DNA from 3 places in the Nonomuraea terrae genome. Region 2 is predicted to be linked to each of the others. Evidence: riboswitches for the same ligand, from Rfam matches in the RefSeq annotation. Region 2 holds a riboswitch; each other region holds the start of a gene.
The links. A riboswitch is a leader RNA that binds a small molecule or an ion and turns the genes downstream of it on or off. The one in region 2 is predicted to bind cyclic di-AMP.
Positions count from the first base shown of each region.

Region 1 (7,321 bases), 590 kb from region 2:
CGCCCTGGACTCGGTCTCGGGGGCGGGGGTGATGGAGCTGCTGCACGAGCTGAACGCCGGCGGCACCACCATCGTGATCATCACGCACGACCGGGAGATCGCCGCGAGCCTGCCCCGGCAGGTGCGGATGCGCGACGGTGAGCTGGTCGCCGACTCCGCCGCCGAGCGCCGGCCGCTGCCCGAGCACTCGGGGGTGCGCTGATGGCGGTCGTCGAAGGGGTGCGGCCGAAGCCGTCCCCGGCGCGGCTGCGGCCGGGCGACGTGATGCGGGTCGGCGCGGTCGGCCTGCGGACCCGCCCGCTGCGGGCGTTCCTGTCGGGGCTGGGCATCGCGATCGGCATCGCCGCGATGGTGGCCGTGGTGGGGATCTCGTCCTCGTCGGGAGCGGAGCTCGACCGACAGCTCTCCGCGCTGGGCACCAACCTGCTGACGGTCTCGTCCGGTACGACGCTCACGGGCGAGGCGGCCCAGATGCCGGTGGACGCGGAGGTGATGGTCGAGCGGATCGGCCCGGTGCGGCAGGCCTCGGCGATCGGCGCGGTCGGTGAGGCCAAGGTCTACCGCTCCGAGCGCATCCCCGAGGCCCAGACCGGCGGCATCAGCACGTACGCCGCCCGTCTCGACCTGCCCGCCACGATCGGCGCGACCCTGCGCAGCGGCACGTGGCTGAACGCGGCCACCGAACGCTACCCGGCGGCCGTGCTCGGCGCGGACGCGGCCGGCCGGCTCGGCATCGGCGCCGCCGGGCCGGACACGCAGGTCGTCGTCGGCGGCGTCCGGTTCACGGTCGTCGGCGTGCTGGAGCCCGTGGCGCTGGCCGCGGACCTGGACAGCGGGGTGCTCGTCGGCTGGCCGGTGGCCGAGCAGCGGCTGGGTTTCGACGGGCATCCGACGACGCTCTACACCCGCTCGGAGGAGTCCCGGCTGGAGGCCGTCCGCGCGGTACTGGCCGGCACCGCCAACCCGGAGGCTCCGAACGAGATGGACGTCTCCCGCCCGTCGGACGCCCTGGCCGCCAAGCAGGCGACCAGCCAGGCGTTCGCGAACCTGCTGCTCGGCGTGGGCGCGGTGGCGCTGCTCGTCGGCGGCGTCGGGGTGGCGAACACGATGGTGATCTCGGTGCTGGAACGGCGGGCGGAGATCGGTCTGCGCCGTTCGCTCGGGGCGACGCGCGGGCAGATCCGCACCCAGTTCCTCGCGGAGTCGCTGCTGCTGTCCGCGCTCGGCGGAGCCGGCGGCGTCCTGCTCGGGACGGGGGTCACGATGGGCTACGCGCTCTACAGCGGCTGGCCATCCGTGGTGCCGGTCTGGGCCACGGCCGGCGGCTTCGCGGCCACGCTGGCGATCGGCGCCGTGGCCGGGCTCTACCCGGCGATCCGTGCCTCACGGCTCTCCCCGACCGAGGCGCTGTCCAGCCCCTGAGGTGGCACACCCGGGCGTGCTAGTCGGTCGCGTAGCAGATCGTCTTGCCCACCACCTGCACGCCCGGGTGGTCGCCGGACAGCAGCGTCAGCTCGAACGTGACCCGCGTGCGCGGGTCGCGCAGCACCGAGACGTCCTCGTCGCCGTCGCGCAGGTCCCGGTCGTCGGCGATCTTGGCGTAGCCCATGGCCTGCAGCCGGTCGAGCAGCCCGGCGAAGTCGTCCGTCAGGTCGCTCTCGGCCCGGACGAACCGCCTGACCTGCCCGGGCAGGCACGAGTGGTCCTCGGCCCGCTCCACGGCCGACAGGTGCGACTGGCCGATCAACGCCTCGGCGTCGGCGTCGAGGCGCTGGGCGGCCTCTTGGAGCGTCGGCGCCCCGGAGGCCGCGCACGCCGTCACCGCCGCGGCGCAGAGCAGCGCCGCGGACACGGCATGACGGCGGAAAAGCACGACGCGACCCTATCCGGGATCGCCGCGGACCACGGCCGAAACACCGGGAAACGCCCGGTTACGGCCGCCAGCGCCGCAGGTCCGTCTCCTTCTCGTACGCCTGCGGATCCGGGTACGACACCAGCTCCACCGTCGCCCCCCACGGCGTCCGGCAGTAGACGAACCGGTTGTGCTCGCCCGCCTCCGGCCCCGGCAGCGGGACCGGCTCCGACAGCGCCGTCCCGCCCGCCCCGGTCACCCGGCGCAGCGCCTCGTCCACGTCGTCGACGTACAGGGCGACGTGCTGCCAGCCCAGGTCGCACGGCACGGCCGGATCGGCCTGACGCGGCCCGGAGAACTCGAACAGCTCGATCCCGGGGCCGTTCGGCAGGCGCAGCATGCGCACGGCGACCTCCTCGGTTCCCTGCGGGACGCCCAGCCGCCGCTCGGTCGCCCAGCCGCCCTTCGGGCCCCGCTCGCGCGGCAGCGTGTCGTAGAGCACCTCCGCCCCGAACGCGCGAGTGAAGAACTCCGTCGCCGCGTCGAGGTCGGGCACGGTCACCCCGATGTGGTCGATGCCGCGTACCGTCATGGGCCGCCTCCAGTTCTCGCCGGGGCGCAGGTCACGCGCGCCCGCCCCGGAGCCTGCCGATCAGGCCCAGGCGGTCCAGGCAGCGGCCCAGACCCAGGGCCATGGAGTCCAGCGGACGGTCCGCCGTCCGCACCGGCATGCGCAGGTGCTCGCGCAGCCGCCGGTTGAGGCCCGGCAGCAGTGCGCCGCCGCCGACCAGGACGACCCCGCGTTCCCCGAGGTCGGCGGCCAGCTCGGCGGGGCAGCGTTCGACGGTCTCCACCGCCACGCGGGCGATGGGCTCGACCGGCTGCGCCGCCGCCTCGCAGAGCCGCCGCACGGCCAGCGGCACCACGTGCTCGCCGCCGGTGTCCCGGTCGCGGGCCCGCACGGGGACGACCTGGCCGTCCAGCGGCTCCGGCTCGGCGCTCGCCCGCATCTTGGCGGCCTCGGCCTCCGACTCGCCGAGGGCCAGCCCGTGCTCGTTCTCGACGAGGCGGGCGATGGCCCGGTCCATGGCCTGCCCCCCGTACGGGACGGACCCGTGGGCCACCACCGCGTCGCCGGAGACCACCGCGACACGCGTGGCGTCGCGGCCGATGTCGATCACCATCTGCCCGGCGTGCTCGCCGGCCGCCACGCCCGCGCCGAGCGCCGCGGCCAGCGCGTGCGGCACCAGCACGACGTTCCTGGCCTCGGCCTCGTAGGCCATGTCGTGCAGCGCCGCCCGGTCGATCGGTGTGGAGTCGCCGGGCAGCGCCATGACCAGGCGCGGGCGGGCGAACCGGAGCCGGTGCACCTTGCGCATGAGGTGCCGGATCAGGACGCGCGCCAGCTCGACGTCGGCCGGCAGGCCGCCGCTGACCGGCCAGCGCGTCTGGCCGCGGGCGTCGTCGACGGCCTCGGCGCCGTACGCGATGACCTTGCCCGTACGGCCGTCGAGCAGCACGGCCGAGGGCTCGTCGAGCACGATGCCTTTGCCTTTGGCGTAGATCCGGGTACGCGCCGCCCCCAGGTCCACCGCCAGGTCGCGGCCGAGGATACTCATTGTCCGAAATGGGGCTTGTGCGTCATGCGTCCTTTCTTTCCGGCGCTTTCCCAACACAACACCAGGAACGACGCGCATCCCCTTTACCCGCACACCGCCGCCCGCGTACGGTGCGATCGCGGAGGTGGCGACCATGCTGGACTACGACCTGGAGGCCGCGCGCTACGACGAGACCCGGGGCGGGCTCCCGCGCGCCAGGGCCGCCGCCGAGGCCGTGCACGGCCTGGTCGGCGGGGTCGCCGACGGCGGCACCCTGCTCGACGTCGCCTGCGGCACCGGGCTGGTGAGCGCGCAGCTGGCCGCGCGGGGGCTGCGCGTGCTCGGGGTGGACGCCTCGGCCGGGATGGCGCGTATCGCGGCCGGTCGGGTCGGCGTGGCGCTGGGCGACGCCCGGCGGCTTCCCGTACGCGACGGCGCGGTGGAAGCGGTCACCACGATCTGGCTGCTGCACCTGCTCGACGACGCCCGGCCGGTGATCGCCGAGGCGGGGCGGGTGCTGCGGCACGGGGGAGTGTTCGTGACGACCGTGGACAAACGGGCTTCCCACGGGCCTGGGGGGCGGCCGGATCCGTCCGACCGGGCCGGGACGGTCGTCGCCGAGGCGGCGCGGCACGGGCTGCGGGCGAGCGGTGAGGCCACGTTCACGGGGCACGGTCAGGGCGGCGCCGGGCCGGATCCGGTCTTCCGTCTGCTGGCCTTCCGCCGGGTCTTAACGCGCGGCTCCGGCATGAAGCGGCCGGGCACGCCGAGCCAGCCGCTTCGTCTCCCTCAGTAGTAGTAGCCGTAGTGGTCGCGGTCGCGGCGGCGACGCCGACGGTAGCGGTACCAGTCGCGCTCACGGCGGCGGCGACGGCGTCTTCGAGGAGGAGGAAGTGCGAAAAGCTCGGCGTACATGTACGCCTCCTCTCTGATCTCCGCACTCGCCCGTGGCGATTGCGGCTCCATGTCCATCCTCTGCACCGCCGCAGGAAGGCGTCCAGGTGAGCGGTCCCGAACTGGGCGATCCGATGCGGGCCACATTCCCGGACGTGACCGGGTCCGCGCGACGACACCCTTCCGCAGGCTGTCGGATTACTACCGATTTGCGGTAATAAGCCCGTTTGATGGCGATCGCGGCGGTACGCGGGCGGGCTCGTCCGTCTGGGAGGCCGGTTTCGCGCCGTACGCCATGCCGTGCGAAGCTGTGAGTGTCCCCAACAGCTTGGAGGTCCTCATGGCGGATACACCGGAGCCGGAAGTCAGCGAAACTCCCGAGGACGAGATGAAGCGCAGGTTCCGCGAGGCACTGGAGCGCAAGCGCAACCAGAACGCGAGCGGCGGCGCAGGTGGCAGGGGCGGCGACGCGTCCAAGATCCACGGGGCGCACGGTCCGGCCGCGAGTAAAAGATCGTTCAGGCGCAAGAGCGGCGGCTGAGGCCCGAATTCACCGGGGGTGCGGCGAGTCCGCGCCCCCTTTCCTTTTGTCCCATTAGGTAGATCTTCTTCCGATTCATGACGATTCGTTTGCCTGTGTCGTGATCAATGGTTAAAGTCTTACGCACTACCAGCCGGTGACCTTGTCCTTACCCAAAGGGACGACCGGCTGGCGCCGAATCCCGGACGTTCCGGGAACCGGGGACCCACCATCTGGGGTGAATCCGGCCGCCGCGCCGGTAGGGCATCTCCACGTCCGAACCCGTCAGCTAACCCGGTAGGCGTGATGGAGAGGACACACCATTTCATGCATCACCGCGTCGTACCCCCAGGCCACGTAGTGACGGCCGACCGCTGAGCGGTCCCCTTCCCCAGGCTCGAACCTTGCGCTCCGCGCAGCATCCCCACTTCAGGCGTTCTGCCCTGCTGCGCGCTTCCCGATAAAGCGCAATTCCCCCGTCTCCTCGTGAAGGGTTCTACCTTTTCATGACTGCTCGATCCGGCATGCGCTCCTTCGCCCTGCTCACCGCCTCCGGCCTCTGCGCCGCACTGACCTTCTCGGGCACGGCCGCCGCCCACGCCGACACGTGCGACACGGGCGACACGCCCGAGAAGATCCTGCTCAAGGGCTCCACCACCGCGTCGTACTTCTGGGACGACGCCTCCGGCCGCGCCGGCGACACCGGCCTGCCCGCCAGCGGCAAGCCCATGCAGAAGGGCATGGCCGCCAGCCCGAGCTGGCCGCTGATGACCGAGGGCTACGTGATCTACAAGGGCAAGAAGATGCCGTTCTTCGTCGGAGACCGCGGTCCCGGCGAGCCCTCCAGCCGCGGCATCATGCTGGACCTCGACGGCAAGACCTTCGCCGAGCTGACCGGCGGCCGGTTCAACCCGAACACGCTGTACGTCAACGGCAACGGCGGGCTCGGCCACATCAAGATCGACTACGTCATCACCAAGTGGGGCCCCGGCCTGGGCAAGAAGAACCACCCGGTGCCGTTCTCCACCCGCGCCTGGGCCGAGCGCGACAACAACCCGGCCAAGCCGCCGAAGCCCGAGCCCACGGCGACCCCCACGGCGACCCCCACGACGACTCCTGCCGGCACCCCCGCGGCGACGGGCTGACGGCTTTACGCACGCGCACCAGAATGTCATTCTGGTGCGCGTGACCACCCGCGTACCCGCCAACGGCATCGACATCGCCTACGAGAGCTTCGGCTCCCCCGACGGCCGGCCCCTGCTCCTCGTCATGGGGCTCGGCGCGCAGCTCATCCAATGGGACGAAGAGTTCTGCCGGCTCCTGGCCGAGCAGGGACACCACGTCGTCCGGTTCGACAACCGCGACGCCGGTCTGTCCACGCACTTCCACGACGCGGGCGTGCCTGCCCGCAGCGAGCCCGCGCCGTACCTGCTGGACGACATGGCCGACGACACCGCAGGGCTCATGGACGCCCTCGGCTGGGCCCGCGCCCACGTGGTGGGCGCCTCGATGGGCGGCATGATCGCCCAGACGCTCGCCATCCGCCACCCCGAGCGGGTGCTGAGCCTGACCTCGATCATGTCCACGCCCGGCCCCGGCGTCGCCCCGCCCACGGAGGCCGCGATGGGGGCGCTGCTGTCCCGGCCGCCGTCCGACCGCGACGGCGTCATGGACCAGTCGGTGGTGACCTGGTCGGTCATCGGGTCGCCCGGCTACGAGCTGGACCGGGAGCTGATCAGGGCGCGGGCCGGGCTGGCCTACGACCGTTGCTTCGACCCGGCGGGCACCGGCCGTCAGCTGGCCGCCATCAACGCCTCGGGCGACCGTACCGAGGCGCTGGCGAAGGTTCGGGTGCCCGCGCTGGTGCTGCACGGCGAGGAGGACCCGCTCGTCCCGGTGGCCGGCGGGCGCGCCACGGCTGCGGCCATCCCCGGCGCCCGGCTGGTGACGTATCCGGGGATGGGCCACGACCTGCCCCGAGCGCTGTGGCCGGACATCGTGGCCGAGATCACCAAACTCACCAAGGGCTGATCCACCGGGTGGCCCGTCCGCCGATGGGCGGGCCACCCTCCCCCGTCAGACCTCCAGCTTCTCCTCGATGCCCCGCAGTTGGTGGCGGGCCATCGCCAGGTTGGCGCGGTTGCGGTCGAGGGCCAGGTACAGGAAGAGCCCCTTGCCGCCACGCCCCGAGATGGGGCGGATGATGTGGTACTGGCCGCCCAGCGTGATGAGGATGTCCTCGATGGCCTCCTTGAGCCCCAGCGAGTCCATCGTGCGGAGCTTGGCCTTGACCACCTCCGTGTTGCCCGCGGCGGCGATCTGCAGGTCGAGATCCTTCGACCCGCCCAGGGTGCCGAGCGCCATGCCGCTGCCGTAGTCGACGATCGCCACGCCGAGCGCACCGTCGATCTGCATCATCTCCTTGAGAGAGACGTCCATGCCGGCCATGTTCTTCCT
Region 1 covers NZ_JBITLL010000001.1:446,349-453,669, forward strand. Annotated here, with positions in the region: gene ACIBP6_RS02130 (ABC transporter ATP-binding protein) at 1-202, shown strand, start outside; gene ACIBP6_RS02135 (ABC transporter permease) at 202-1,422, shown strand; gene ACIBP6_RS02140 (hypothetical protein) at 1,442-1,873, opposite strand; gene ACIBP6_RS02145 (VOC family protein) at 1,932-2,444, opposite strand; gene ACIBP6_RS02150 (rod shape-determining protein) at 2,476-3,471, opposite strand; gene ACIBP6_RS02155 (class I SAM-dependent methyltransferase) at 3,605-4,246, shown strand; gene ACIBP6_RS02160 (hypothetical protein) at 4,240-4,365, opposite strand; gene ACIBP6_RS02165 (DUF5302 domain-containing protein) at 4,685-4,885, shown strand; cyclic di-AMP (ydaO/yuaA leader) riboswitch at 5,048-5,183, shown strand; gene ACIBP6_RS02170 (hypothetical protein) at 5,371-6,009, shown strand; gene ACIBP6_RS02175 (alpha/beta fold hydrolase) at 6,050-6,895, shown strand; gene ACIBP6_RS02180 (hypothetical protein) at 6,941-7,312, opposite strand.
Region 1: it holds a riboswitch for cyclic di-AMP, as region 2 does, so the genes downstream of both, ACIBP6_RS02170 (hypothetical protein) here and ACIBP6_RS04900 (glycoside hydrolase family 25 protein) in region 2, are expected to answer to the same signal.

Region 2 (7,321 bases):
CACCCATTGGCTGGTCGCGGGCATCCCGCCCGACACGACGGGGCTCGACCCAGGCGCCGACCTCAAGGGGTTCGCCGCCGGCCGCAACGACTACGGCGGGCAGGGGTACGGCGGCCCGCATCCGCCCGTCGGAGACGCGCCGCACCGCTACTTCTTCCGGCTTTTCGCGCTGACCCGGCCGTCCGGGCTGTCCGACGGTTTCTCCGCCGACGAGTTCCGGCGCGCGATCGACGGCAACACGCTGGCCTCGGGCACATTGGTCGGAACCTACGGGCGCTGACCGCTACTGAGCCTCGATCTGAGGGGTAGGGGAGCGGTGAACCCGGTTCGTCTACCACGGGAGGCCGATATGGGTACCTCAGGAGTCGGCAAGACCGTCCAGGACGTCATGCACAAGGGAGCCGCCTGCGTCGGCGAGAACGACTCCCTGCGCCGGGCGTCGGAAATGATGCGCGACATGTCGGTCGGCTCGCTGCCGATCTGCGGTGAGGACGACCGGCTGAAGGGCATCATCACCGACCGGGACATCGTGGTCAAATGCTGTGCCGAGGGCAAGAACCTCGACACGACCACGGCGGGCGAGCTGGCCCGCGGGCTGGTGTGGGTGGAGGCTCACACCAGCGTCGAGGAGGCGCTGCAGAAGATGGAGCAGCACCAGATCAAGCGCCTGCCGGTGATCGACAACCACCGGATCGTCGGCATGGTCAGCGAGTCCGACCTGGCCAAGGAGCTGCCCGACAGCAAGCTGGCCGAGTTCGTCCACCGGGTCTACGCCCCGGCGTGACGCGGCTCGACCGACGTCCAACAACCGGAAGCCACGGCCGCACGGCCGTGGCTTCCTGGTGTGCGAGGGGCCCGACGGGGCCGCCGCCCCGGCGTCCGATGCGCGTGGCTGTCGGCGCGGGGAGGGGCCCCGCCGGGCGCGGCCGCGGGGACCGCGCTCATGCGGGGAAGTGGTCAGGCGGTACGGCGGCCCAGGTCACGCAGCTGGTTCACGGTCAGCGCGGAGACGTTCTGGTCGATGGGGGAGTCGGTGTACTGGTGGATCGTCCACGACTTCCAGTCGGCGGGCGGGCTCACCTGGCCCCTGGCCTTGCTGTAGTGCGCGACCCACAGCGGGTACTCCGACAGGCCCTTGCCGTAGGTGTCGGCGAAGTTCCAGCCGCTGTAGAACATCGGGGTGATCCCGGTCTTCTCCTTCACGTACCCCAGCCAGGTCTTGGCCCAGGCGTTGACCTCGTCGACGGACTGGCCGTCGGCGCTCTCCAGGTCGAGCACCAGCAGGTCGCCGGCCTTGGCGGGCTGCGAGTTCACCACGGACAGGAAGTGCTTGGCCTCGCTGACGGCGTCGTTGCCCGGGTGGGCGAAGTGGTAGGCCCCGCGGACGATGCCCTTCTTGCCGAGCTCGCGCCAGTGCCTGGCGAAGGAGGAGTCGACGAAGTCGGTGCCCTCGGTGGCCTTGATGATGCCGAACTGCGCGGAGCTGTCGGCCCAGTCGTAGGTGGGCTGGTAGTGCGAGACGTCGAGACCGTAGGTGAGGGGCCCGGCCTCGGCGGCGGGCGCCGGAGCGCGGTCGGCGGGCGTGACCTGCGCGGCCTGCGCGGCGCCGGGCAGGGCGGCGAAGGCGGTGGACGCCGCCAGGACGGCGCCGCCGACGGCGAGGCCGACACGCTTGACGGGCAGATCGAGGCGACTCTTCAGGGTACGGGGGACGAGCATGAGGGCATTGACTCCTAGCTTCCATGCCGCCTACCGGGTTAGCTGACGGGTTCGGGCTTGGAAGTGCCCTACGGGCGCAGCGTGCGGCTGGTGTCCGATTCACCCCAGAAAGGTGGGTCCCCGGTTCCGCGAGAGGCGGATTCGGCGGCCGCACGGCTCCCGATCTGGGAGCGGCGTACGGTCCTGTCAACGAAGCGACGAGAGGTCATCTGACCTTTGCCGCGAATAGGTAAAAAGGTATGCACCTCTCCATAGGGAGTGCAAGTGGTACGTATCGGAATCGCGTGTTTTTTCGCCTTAAAGGCGCTGAAACCCCGTGTATGCCGGGACTCTGGGCTGGGTAAAGTTTGCGGCCTTCAGCCGACGCGGCGCCATTCGTACGGGACAGAAGGGGTGGGTGTGACGGATGGGTTGACTGCCTGACCTGTCCGTGAAGGCGCCCGACATTTTGCGAAATCGTGGGTCCCGTATGGCCCGCTGGACAGGGCCGGACAGGTGTGATGGTGGGATCACTATGGAACCCAGCGACGCCGTTCCCGCTGCGGAGAGGTACGGGCTCAGCCAGGAACTCATGCGAGCACTCCTCCACGGGGTGCACCTGGGCCTCTACATCCTCGACGAGTGCGGCCGGATCATCATGATCAACCCGTACGCCGAGCAGGTGCTGGGGCGTTCCGCCCGCGAGCTGATCGGCGCCGACGCGCACGACCTGCTGCACCGCAACCCCGACGGCAGCAAACTGCCCCGGAGCCAGTGCCCGCAGATCCAGGCGCTCGAGATGGCCGACAGCGTGCACACCGAGGAGACGTGGTTCGTCCGGGGCGACGGGGAGCTCATACCCCTCGGCCTGATGGGGGCGGCGATCCAGCTGGACGGCCGCCTGGGGGCGGTCGTGCTCTTCTACGACCTGCGCCGGCACAAGGCGATCGAACAGGAGCAGGCGGCCCACCTGTCCGTGCTCGAGGAACTGGCCGGACGGCTGTCACTGATGGCCGAGATCAGCACCGTGCTGGCCTCCACCCTGGACAAGGAGGAGGCACTGCGGCGGCTCACCCGGCTGGTGGTGCCCCGGCTGGCCGACTGGGCGGTGATCGACCTGCTCGGCCCCGGCGGCGAGCTGCGCAGGGTCTCGATCGTCTCCGGCAACAGGGAGGACAACGCCATTGCGAGGCAGTGGGAGGGGGTGCTGCCCGCATCGGACGAGCTCTCCCACTCGCCGATGGCCCGGGTGCTGCGCGGCAGCCCCTCGGTCCTGCTCACCGGGCACGACCTGGCGAGTCGCGACGGGTCACCGTTCTGCGTCTTCCAGCGCAGGCTGTTCGACCACATCAGGCCCACTTCGGTGGTCATCGCGCCGCTGCGCACCCCGCGCCGCGTACTGGGCGCGATCTCGCTCGCCCGGTGCGCGCCCACTCCCGACTTCGACATGCCGGACCTGTCGCTGATCGACGACATCGCGGGCCGCGCCGGGCTGTCCGTGGACAACGCCGACATGTACGAGGTGCAGCGCCGCATCGCCGAGACCATGCAGCGCCACCTGATCAGCCCGCTGCCCGCGATCGAGGAGCTGGAGATGGCCGCCCGCTACCAGCCCGCGCCGCGCGGCTCCCGCGTCGGCGGCGACTGGTACGACGCGTTCCCGCTGCCCGGCGGCCTGACCGCGCTCGTCATCGGCGACGTGACGGGCCACGACCTGCAGGCCGCGGCCGACATGTCGCAGATCCGCAACATGCTGCGCACGATGGCCTGGGCCGAGCGCACGTCACCCAGCCGGGTGGTCGCCCGGCTCGACGAGGCGCTGCCGTACATCGCCGGCGACCTGATGGCCACGCTGGTGCTGGCGCTGGCCGAGCGGTGCGAGCGGGGACGATGGCGGCTGCGCTGGACCAGCGCCGGGCATCCGCCGCCGCTGCTGGTCGGCGACGACGGCGGCGCGGTCTTCCTGGAGGGGGCCGAGGGCCTGCTGCTCGGCACCGGCCTGGCCATGGAGCGGACCGACGCCGTCGCGCCCATCCCGCCGGGCGGCACCGTCCTGCTCTACACCGACGGTCTCATCGAGAACCGCGAGGAGTCTCTCGACGAGGGCATGAGCCGCCTGAGCCGGCACGCCGCCGCGCTGGCCGGCCTGCCGCTGCCGGTGTTCTGCACCGAGATCCTCGGCCGCATGCGCAACGACGTGATGGACGACGTCGCGCTGCTCGCCCTGCGCCCCCGATCCTGAGGGCGTTCAGAGCGCGGCGAAGCCGCGCAGCATGGCCCCGAGCGCGAAGTCGAAGTACCGCGAGGACGACTGGCCAGTGCCGTTCCTGCCCGCGCTGACCGGCGTCCCCGCCCTCGTGGAGGCGTGACCCCTCAGCCCGCCGCGGCGAACGTCTTCACGTCCAGCCGCTCGCGCAGATACTTCAGGTCGAGCATGAGGTCGGCGACGCGCTGCAGCCGCCGGGTGTCCGTCCTGGCCGGATAGGCGCCCAGGGTCGCGCGGGCGGCCGCCGACGCGGGGACGCGGATGTACGTCGGCAGGATCGACGCGACCTTCTTGCGGTCGGCGGCGGCCAGACGCTGGGCCTTGGCGAGCGCCCGCTGGAAGGCGGCCAGCGTCCGCGGGTTGGCCGTGCGCCAGGTCGCCGAGGTCATCCAGCCGGCGGTCGGCAGGCCCGCTGCGGGGCCGGTCATGGGGTCGGCCAGCAGCCGCAGCGCACCGCTCTTCAGCCCCGCGGACAGGAACGGCTCCGGCAGCCAGGCGGCGTCCGCGGTGCCCTTCTTCAGCACGGCGGTCATGTCAGGGAAGGGCGTCTCGCGCAGGACGAGGGCTTCGGACGACAGGCCGTGCCCGCGCAACGTGGCGTCGATCGTGAGCTGGGCGGTGCCGACCAGGACGTTGACCGCGACCTTCTTCTCCTTGAGCTGGGCGACCTTCCTGATGGGGGAACGGGCCGGGACGACGAGCCCGTACGCCCCCGGCGCCGCGCGGTGCATCTCCCCGGTGACGTCGATCGGAAGGTCCCTGCTGCGGGCGAGGAACGCCGCGACGTAGTCGGCCTGCACGAGGTCCAGCCGGCCGGCCAGCATGGCGGGGATCGCCGCGCCGCCGCCCACGATGGCCGGCGGCTCCACGGTGAGCCCCGCCTCCTCGAAGTAGCCCTCCGACCGGGCCAGGAACAGCGGAGCGGCCTCGGCCGACGGCACGAACCCCACGGTGATGGTGTCGCGCTCGGGCGCCTGGACCGTGACCTGCCGCGGGGCCGGCTCGGTGGCGCCGGCGCTGGAGCAGGCGGACAACAGCACCGCCGCGGCGACGCAGGCGGTGAGGACGCGGCTGAAAGACGTCAAGACGGTTCCGTTTCGGGTGTGGTGGGCTCTAGCGCATGAGGACGCCGGGCAGCGTCAGGGTCGAGAACTGCAGCTCCTGCGGGTAGACGGCGACCTGGCGGGCGCGTCCGGTGCGGGCGTCGACGGCGTAGGAGTGGTAACGCTTCCCGCTGGAGACGACGATCTCCACCTCGTCGCGGCTCCGCCAGACGCCGGTGCCCAGCAGGTTCGCGTCCGGCGGCAGCCCGGCGACGGGCACCTTGCGCAGCCGCCGGCCGGTCGTGGCGTCGAGCAGGGTGAGGGCGGGCTTCGGCAGGTCCATGTGCTCGACGGCGGCCACCGTGCGGCCGTCCGGGGCGAGCTCGCTGAACCAGAGGAACGTGCCGTCGAACCGCACCTCCTTGCCGCCGCCCGCGACCGGTCGCAGCCACAGGTCGGTCTTGACGTGCCGGACCAGCTCGGCGACGCCGTCCTTGATGCCGTAGAGCACGTACCGGCCGGGCACCGACACCGTCCTGCCGGTGCGCATGTCGATGATCGTGCCGGGCTCCCTGCCGCCCACGTGCGGGTCGAAGGCGAGGTAGCGGCCGTCGTCGGAGAGCACGAGCTGCGAGCCCGTGCCGATCCGCTCCTCCGCCACCGCGACCGGCGAGGTCACCTCGGCGCCGGTCACCAGGTCGCGCACGACGTGCGCCCGGGCCTCCCTGCTGTAGTAGGCCAGCGCGTGCCCGTTCCGGCTGATCGCGATAGGCACCCGCGGTTCCTCGTCGGTCGAGACGAGCGCCTCCCGGACCCGGTAGATCGCGCCGCCGCGCGTGACCACCCGCCACTCGGAGGCGTCGCAGGTCGGCGTGACGATCGGGTGGTTGCGCTCGCACGGCGACAGGTAGGCGTGGCTGATCGCGCCCACCGCGCCGCCGGGCAGGTCGCGTACGGTCCCTGCTTCCTCCGCCACCACCTGTGGCGCCGCCGGCTCGGCCGCGCGGGGCCACAGCGCCACCCCGCCCGCCGTCGTGGCCACCGCCGCGACGACGGCCGCGACGACCGCCGCCACGACCGGCGCCACGACCGCCGTGAGCCGGGCGTGGCGCCTTTGCCGGTGCCGGGCGATGGCCGTGTCGGCCAGGTCGACCGGCGGCGCCTGCTCGGCGAGCTCCTTCATGGCCTGGCGCAGCCTCGTCACCGGCCCACCTCTCCGGCGGGACGGGCGGTGCGCGCCGAGGCCCGCAGGCGGGGGCCGTCGTGTCCTTCCATGCGCCCCTCCTCTCACCCCTTCCCAACGCGCCCTGGCCGCCGAAAGGTTGTGCGGGGAGCCGGTCAGGGTGCGAGCAGCCGGTCCACGAGTGCCTGGAGGGTCACGGCGCCGATCAGCCGACGGTCGTCACCGACCACGGCGACCAGCGGGCTGCGGGTGCGGGCCATGAGCGCGGCCAGCTCCAGCACGGTGGCGTCGGGGTCGGTGAGCGGCAGCTCGCGCCGCCGTCCGGGCAGCGCCTCGCGCACGGTGCGGCCGTCCAGCCCGTGCAGGAACGCGTCGGCGTGCGCCTCGTCCACCACGCGGGCCAGCGCGGGATCGTCCTGGCAGTACGCGGGCACGGCCAGCCGCAGCACTTCGGTGCCGGGCAGGATCGTGACCGGCGTGCCGTCGTCGCCGACCACGATGAGGCCGGGCAGATCCTGGTCGGCCAGCAGCCGGGCCGCGTCGATCACGGGGGAGTCGAGGCCGACGGTGGGGAAGTCGGCGAGCAGGTCTCGGGCGCGCATGGGGGCATCCTTCGCGGTCGGGAACGGGGGACCTGCCGACCAGACTTCCCGGCGCACCGCCTCCGACGCTAACAGCGATCAACGGGGTGGCGCCAGGGGCCGGGCCTGACCTGCGCGGCGGGCGCCGGCTTTGCGAGGCTGTAAGGGAGCACTTCTCCTCGTGAGGGGGTGGGCGATGTCCAGACGGATCGTGGTCGGCTTCGACGGGTCCGCGCCGGCCGTGGCGGCCGTGGAGTGGGCCGCCGCCGACGCCCGGCGACGCGAGCTCGACCTGTTGATCGTGCACGTGGGCGAGCCCGCGGAAGAGAGCGCCGGCCTGCTGGAGGACGCCGCCGCCCGGGCACACGCTCTGACCGGGGGCGTCGCCGTCACCGCGGAGTCGCGTACCGGGAACGTCGTCGGCGAGCTCATCGCCGCCTCCTCGCAGGCCGACACGCTCGTGGTGGGCAGCCGGGGGCGCGGCGGGTTCGCCGGGATGGTGGCCGGCTCGGTCAGCATGGGCGTGGCCGGGCACGCGCACGCGCCGGTC
Region 2 covers NZ_JBITLL010000001.1:1,035,531-1,042,851, forward strand. Annotated here, with positions in the region: gene ACIBP6_RS04890 (YbhB/YbcL family Raf kinase inhibitor-like protein) at 1-280, shown strand, start outside; gene ACIBP6_RS04895 (CBS domain-containing protein) at 350-784, shown strand; gene ACIBP6_RS04900 (glycoside hydrolase family 25 protein) at 958-1,719, opposite strand; cyclic di-AMP (ydaO/yuaA leader) riboswitch at 1,732-1,876, opposite strand; gene ACIBP6_RS04905 (SpoIIE family protein phosphatase) at 2,234-3,940, shown strand; gene ACIBP6_RS04910 (ABC transporter substrate-binding protein) at 4,072-5,049, opposite strand; gene ACIBP6_RS04915 (hypothetical protein) at 5,078-6,211, opposite strand; gene ACIBP6_RS04920 (CBS domain-containing protein) at 6,346-6,792, opposite strand; gene ACIBP6_RS04925 (universal stress protein) at 6,968-7,321, shown strand, end outside.

Region 3 (7,321 bases), on a different contig from region 2:
GACGGCGAAGAACCCGGTCGCGATCTTCTTGTACATCGTGTCTCCCCGAGCTCCCCATGCGGGCCGGCTCCCTGCCGGCTCCCCCCTGAGCTCGTGGGATATTGGTATGCCGGGTCTCTTGCAGCGACCCTGCACGCATCATGCAGCTAACCGACGAGTCCTTGCAGTTCGCCATATCCCCTACCCTTTGATGTTGTGAGCGACGAACTTCCCGAGCAGATGCGCATCCGGAGGGAGAAGCTCGACCGCCTTCGTCACGAGGGCGTCGACCCTTACCCGGTGACCTTCCCCCGTACGGCGACCAACGCCGAGGTCAGGGAGAAATACCAGGGCCTGGAGCCCGACTTCGCCACCGGCGACACGGTGGGCGTCGCGGGGCGCGTCATGCTCAACCGCGTGGGCGGCAAGCTGTGCTTCGCCACGCTCCGCGACGGCGGCGCCGACCTCCAGGTCATGATCTCGCTCGACAAGGTGGGCGAGGAGTCGCTGGCCTCCTGGAAGCGCGACGTCGACCTGGGCGACCACGTGGGCGTCACCGGCGAGGTCATCACCTCGCGCCGCGGCGAGCTGTCCATCCTGGCCGACAGCTGGCAGATCACCGCCAAGTGCCTGCGCCCGCTGCCGGAGAAGCACGTCGGGCTCACCGACCCCGAGGCGCGGGTGCGCCAGCGCTACGTCGACCTCATCGTCAACGACGAGTCGAGGAAGATGGCCCGGCTGCGCAGCGACACCGTGCGCGCCGTACGCGACTTCTGGCACGAAGAGGGCTACCTCGAGGTCGAGACGCCGATGCTGCAGCCGATCCACGGTGGCGCCTCGGCCCGGCCGTTCAAGACCCACATCAACGCCTACGACATGGAGCTCTACCTCCGCATCGCGATCGAGCTCTATCTGAAGCGGCTCGTGGTGGGCGGCATCGAGAAGGTCTTCGAGATCAACCGCAACTTCCGCAACGAAGGCGCCGACTCGACGCACAACCCCGAGTTCACCATGCTCGAGGCGTACGGCACCTACCTCGACTACAACGACATGGCCGACCTGACCCAGCGGATGTACCAGAAGGCCGTCGTGGCGGCCCTGGGCACCACGGTCGTCGTCCACGACGGCGTCGAGGTCGACCTCGGCATCGCCGAGTGGCCGCGCATCACGCTCTACGGCGCGGTGTCGCAGGCCGTCGGCGAGGAGATCACCACCTCCACCACGCTGGAGGAGTTGCGCAAGATCGCCGACAGCCGTGAGATCAACTGGGACCCGAAGTGGGGCTCGGGCAAGCTCGTGCAGGAGCTGTTCGAGGCGCTGGTCGAGCACACGCTCGTGCAGCCCACGTTCGTCATGGACTACCCGCTGGAGACCTCGCCGCTGACCCGTCAGCACCGCGACAACCCGCTGCTCACCGAGAAGTGGGACCTCATCGGCTTCGGCACCGAGCTCGGCACCGCCTACTCCGAGCTGGTCGACCCGATCGAGCAGCGCCGCCGTCTGACCGAGCAGTCGCTGCTGGCCGCCGGCGGCGACCTGGAGGCCATGCAGCTCGACGAGGACTTCCTGCAGGCCCTCGAATACGCGATGCCGCCGACGGGTGGCATGGGCGCCGGCATCGACCGCATGATCATGGCCTTCACCGGCAAGAACATCCGCGAGACCATCCTCTTCCCGCTGGTCAAGCCGACCCACTGAGCACGCGTCAGCACGAGGCGGCCGCGCACCCCGCGGCCGCCTCTGCTAACGCCTGAGGCGTACGGGCAGCCTGGCCAGGCCGCGCAGCACGAGATTCCCCTTGTACGGCGGCTCAGGCTCGGCCAGGTCCAGGTCCGGCGCCGCCGTCGCGAGGGCCGACAGCGCGATCTCGCCCTCCATGCGGGCCAGCGTCGCGCCCAGGCAGAAGTGGATGCCGAGGCCGAAGGCCAGGTGGCGGCCCGGGTCGCGGGTCACGTCGAAGCGGTCGGGGTCGGAGAAGACCGCCGGGTCGCGGTTGGCCGCGCCGATCAACGCCATCACCCGCGTGCCCGCGGGCACCGGTACGCCGCCCAGCTCCACGTCCCGCAGCGCCTGGCGGGCGGTGAGCTGCACCGGCGGGTCGTACCTCAGCACCTCCTCGACCACCTGCTTGGGATGCTCGGCGGCGTGCTTCAGCAGCCCGTGGCGGGTCAGGTTGAGCACGCCGTTCGCGATGAGGTTGACGGTCGTCTCGTGACCGGCCACGAGCAGTAGCACGCAGGTCGCCAGCAGCTCGCCCTCGGTCAGCTCGCTCACCTGGGTCAGGGCGCTCAGCAGGTCGTCGCCGGGGCGCTCACGCCTGATCGCGATGAGCTCGCGGAAGTAGTCGCGGAACTCCTGCGCCGCCCGTCCGCTCTGCGCCGCGAGGTCGTCCGTCAGGATCGGGTCGAGGCCGCGGGCGAGGCTCTCGCTCCAGCCGCGGAAGCGCAGGTGGTCCTCCTGCGGCACGCCGAGCATCTCGCTGATCACCATGACCGGCAGCGGGTACGCCAGGCCCGACACGAGCTCGGCCTCCTCCGGCAGCGAGCTCACCAGGTCGGCGGTGATCGCCTCGATGCGCGGGCGCAGCCGTTCCAGCATGCGGGGGGTGAAGGCGCGGCTGACCAGGCCGCGGAGCCTCGTGTGGTCGGGCGGGTCCATCCACAGGAACGACTGGGCGGGCTCACCTGTGGCCCGCATCGGGCCTGAGCCGCGGCCGAAACGGGGATCGCGCAGCAGAACGGTGCAGAGCTCGTGCGTGGTGGCGACGAGCAGACCGGCACGCGTACGGAAGAGAGGGCCGTGCTCGCTCATCTCCCGATATCGGACATATGGATCACGGAGAAATTCCGGATCGAACGGATCGAAACCCAGGGCGTCCTCGGGAGTGACGGGAGGGGTGTTGACGTCGTTCATCGCGGACCGATCAGTGCCGACATATCGCGAGTAGGTCACATATATCGGGTCATGTCAATGGTGATCGTCACGCATGGTGATTGTTATGCTTGACCACCTTTCTACGATGCGTTTACCGTCAGCGGGATCGATTTCGGCCCGCGGCTGTTGGGGGAGGGCTCCCGATGGATGTGCTCACGGAAGGCATCGAGCTGAGCGAGGCGGATCTCGCTCTGCTGGCGGAGCTGGCCAAGGGGGTCACCGTCGACCGGGTGGGCAGGCGGCTCGACATCAGCGGCCGCACCGTACGCCGGCGGCTGCGCGCCATCTGCGACCGCATCGGCGTGGCCACGGCGATCGAGGCCGTGGCCTGGGCGGCCCGCCGTCAGCTCATCTGAGCCCGCTCAGTCCGCGATGCGTACGGCCCCCGCGTACGGCCGGCCCTCGATCGCGGCGATGCGGACGACGTCACCGGTCCGCGGCGCGTGCACCATCATGCCGCCGCCGAGGTAGATGCCGACGTGGTGCAGGTCGTTGTAGAAGAACACCAGGTCACCGGCGCGCAGCTCAGAGCGGTCGATGTGCCTGCCGGACGTCCACTGGCTGCCGGTGTAGTGCGGCAGTGCGATGCCCACCTGCCGGTAGGCCGCCATCACCAGCCCGGAGCAGTCGTACGAGCTGGGCCCCTCGGCGCCCCACACGTACGGCTTGAGCTGCTGCGTCAGCGCCCAGCGCGCGGCGGCGGCGGCCTTGCCGTCGCCCGGGACCGGCAGGTTGACGCGGGTGGCCCGGGTGCCGGGCCGGCCGGCTTCGCCGAGCGCCCGCTGGAAGAGGTTGCTCTCGATCTTGGTGACCAGTTTGGTGATCTTGTCGCGCTTGGTGTCGATGTCGGAGACCAGTTTCTCGACCTCTTCGATGCGCGTCTTGGCGCCGGCCCGTGCCCGCTCGGCCGCGTCCATGGCCTTGAGGAGCTGGGTGACCTCCTCGCCCTGCTGCTGCTCCAGCGCGTACGTGGTGGCGGCCTGGTCGAGGAACTTCTCGGGGTCCTCGGCGGAGGTGAAGGTCAGGGCCCGGCTCAGGCCGCCGGTGATGTAGGCGTTCTGGGCCAGGGCGATGGCCTTGGCGCGCTTGGCGGCGAGATCGGCCTCGCTGGTGGCCAGCGTCTTCTGCGCGGCCTCGGCGGCCTTGCGCGCGGTCTTGAGCTTCTCGCGCTGGCCGTTGTACTGCTCGGCCAGCGTCTCGATATCGGTGTGCATCTTCTCGACCTGGTCGGCCAGGTCCTGGAGGGAGGGCTTGGGGTCGGCGGAGGCCGAACCGACGGGGACGGCGAGCAGCGTCGCGGCGACTGTGAGACTCACCACACCGAGAAAGCGTGATCTCCGCCCGCGTACGGACGGACGGGCGTGTCTGCCTTGGCGCTCGCGCAAGCGCTTCACCAACCAAGCTCCTCTCGTAGACGCCTACCGGGTTAGCTGACGGGTTCGGGCCGGAGCAGCCCTACCGAGCGATCTCGGATTCACCCCTTGTGGTGGCGTTCTGGGGAGGCCACCGGCGGGTCCCCGGCTCCCCTCGCGGGGATTGGGCGTGTCTCCCGCGTGTGGGGACACACGGGGAACATCGTCGCTGGACACTAATGCACTCCGGGTTCGTGCTCAACCGGAACTGCCGACTTCGTCGGCCTTTCACCGCTGGAGAGTCGCGAGGTGAAGGCGTGTACTCCCGTGCACAACGGGCATTTTGCCCTGATTGTCACGCTTCGGTGCCCGACGATTGGGGTCCGGGCGCGTGTCCACCTGGCCACAAGATGTAACAAGATGGGGCGGGACATGGGAGTTAAGGCTGAGCCGTAATGACATCTGTACGCTGGAGAGCCATGGAGCAGGTGGCCGAACCGACGTTGTCCGAGACCGCGGTGGTGGTCCGGCGCGCCCGTACCCCCGACGTGCGGACGATCAGGCGCCTCGTCGACACCTACGCGGGCGCGGGGCCGCGGCTCCTGGAGAAGGCCACGGTGACGCTGTACGAGGACGTACAGGAGTTCTGGGTGGCCGAGCGGGGCGGGCAGGTCGTCGGATGCGGCGCGCTCCATGTGCTGTGGGAGGACCTCGCCGAGGTCCGCACCGTCGCCGTGGACCCCGCGTGCCGGGGCATGGGCATCGGCCACCGCATCGTCTCGGCGCTGATACAGCAGGCGAAGGATCTGGGGCTGAGGCGTGTATTCTGTCTGACTTTTGAGGTCGACTTCTTCGCCAGACACGGCTTTCGCCGGATACAGGGCACGCCGGTCTCACCCGAGGTGTACGCCGAACTCCTGGCCTCGTACGACGAGGGTGTTGCGGAGTTCCTCGATCTGGAGCACGTGAAGCCGAACACCCTGGACAACACCCGCATGCTGCTGCATCTCCCATCGGGTGACGCGGACGCTGACCACATGGAAAGGTGATTGTTGATACCTATGTCGATACGTTGGGCAGCACAGGCATGTGTCCTGACACGTGCCACATGCGCACTTGAAGCGAGGTGACACGGTGAGCACCGGACAGCCGCCGTATCCGCAGAACGAATCCGGCGAAAATTCTGCACCCGGCCCCTACGGGCAGCAGAACCCGGGCCGCCATCCTGGCGAGCCCGACCCGGACGCGACTGTGGTCGGCTACCGGGTGGACGATGCCTACGGGCAGCAACCCCCCTACGGACAGCAAGGCTACGGCCAGCCCCAGCAGGGTCAGCCTCCCTACGGCCAGCAACCCCAGTACGGCCAGCAGCCCGACTACGGGCAGCAGTCGCAGGCCCAGCCCGACTACGGCCAGCAGGGCTATGGTCAACAGGGCTACGGCCAGCAGGCCCAGCCTGACTACGGTCAGCAGCAGGGCTACGGCCAGCCCGAATACGGCCAGCCCGAATACGGCCAGCCCGATTACGGCCAGCAGGGCTACGGCCAGCAGGCTCACGCCCAGCAGCCCCAGTACGGGCAGCAGCCGCAGGCCCAGCCCGGCTACGGGCAGCAATATGGCCAGCAGCCCCAGTCCCAATCCGACTACGGGCAGCAGCAGTACGGGCAGCAGCCGCAGTCGCAACCCGATTACGGGCAGCAGCAGTACGGGCAGCAGCCGCAGTCGCAACCCGATTACGGGCAGCAGCAGTACAGCCAGCCCGACTACGGCCAGCAGGCCCAGCAGGGTCAGCAGGGTTACGGTCAGCAGCCGCAGTCCGGCCAGCAGCCCCAGTACGGGCAGCAGCCCGACTACGGCCAGCAGCAGTCGCAACCGGGCTTCGCCCAGCCGCAGTACGGCCAGCAGCCGCAGTCGCAACCCGACTACGGTCAGCAGGGCTACGGCCAGCAGGCTCACGGCCAGCAGCCCCAGTACGGGCAGCAGCCGCAGTCCCAGCCCGGCTACGGTCAGCCGCAGTACGGCCAGCCCGGCTACGACCAGCAGTACGGCCAGGGCTACGGCCAGCCGCAGCAGCCCGCGTACGGTCAGGCGCCTTACGGCCAGACGCCCTACGGGCAGCCCGGTTACGGCCCGATCGGCGTGCAGCCGCCCGGAGCCCCGGCGCCGCTGGCCGAGTGGTGGCAGCGCTGGGTGGCGCGGATCATCGACGGCATCCTGTTCGGCATCGTGCTGTTCGTCGTCATGGTCGTCATAGGCGGCATCCTGCTGGCCACCTACGACTCGACGACCGGCACCATGTCGGGTATGTCGTCGTTCGTGGTCGGCATCATCGTGGCCGTTCTCGTGACGGCCATCTACGTCGGCTACGACTTCCTCATGCACAAGATGAAGGGCCAGACGCTCGGCAAGATGGTCCTGGGCATCAAGGTCGTGCAGGTCGGCCAGCCGATGCCGGCCGGTGGCGTGCCCACCGACGCCGCGCTCAAGCGCGGCCTGGCGACCTGGGGCGCCTACATCCTGATGCTGCTGCCGTTCGGCATCATCCTGGCTCCGCTCGTGTGCGGCCTCAACGGGCTGTCCATGCTGTGGGACAAGCCGCTGCAGCAGACGCTCGCCGACAAGTTCGGCAAGACTGTCGTGGTGAAGATCAAGTAGTCTTCGCGGGCGTAAAACAGGGGGCCGGCTTCGTGCCGGCCCCTATGTTTTGTCCGGGTGACCGTACCAAAATGGGGGGATCCGAGCCGCCGATGACGCGAGGTGGGAGTTATGGCCGGCACGCCCCCATCGGGCCCGGCGCCCGCGGAATGGTGGGAACGCCTCGCCGCCCGGCTCATTGAAGCGCTCGTCTTCGGCGTCTTCTATTACATTCTGTTCATCGCCCTGTGGGGCATCTTCCGGACTGTCGGGATGTCCGAGATGCTCGGCGGGAGACTGCCGGGTGTGTTCTCATGGGCAGCGGCCGGCGCCGCTTATGCCGGCTACGACTGGTGGGCCCATTCGCGGCGCGGGCGCACCTTCGGTAAGGCGATCATGCGGATTCGCCTGGAGCCCCGGGA
Region 3 covers NZ_JBITLL010000006.1:643,761-651,081, forward strand. Annotated here, with positions in the region: gene ACIBP6_RS32410 (hypothetical protein) at 1-36, opposite strand, end outside; gene lysX (bifunctional lysylphosphatidylglycerol synthetase/lysine--tRNA ligase LysX) at 196-1,677, shown strand; gene ACIBP6_RS32420 (cytochrome P450) at 1,723-2,790, opposite strand; gene ACIBP6_RS32425 (LuxR C-terminal-related transcriptional regulator) at 3,057-3,269, shown strand; gene ACIBP6_RS32430 (C40 family peptidase) at 3,276-4,232, opposite strand; cyclic di-AMP (ydaO/yuaA leader) riboswitch at 4,314-4,466, opposite strand; gene ACIBP6_RS32435 (amino-acid N-acetyltransferase) at 4,745-5,314, shown strand; gene ACIBP6_RS32440 (RDD family protein) at 5,400-6,920, shown strand; gene ACIBP6_RS32445 (RDD family protein) at 7,032-7,321, shown strand, end outside.
Region 3: it holds a riboswitch for cyclic di-AMP, as region 2 does, so the genes downstream of both, ACIBP6_RS32430 (C40 family peptidase) here and ACIBP6_RS04900 (glycoside hydrolase family 25 protein) in region 2, are expected to answer to the same signal.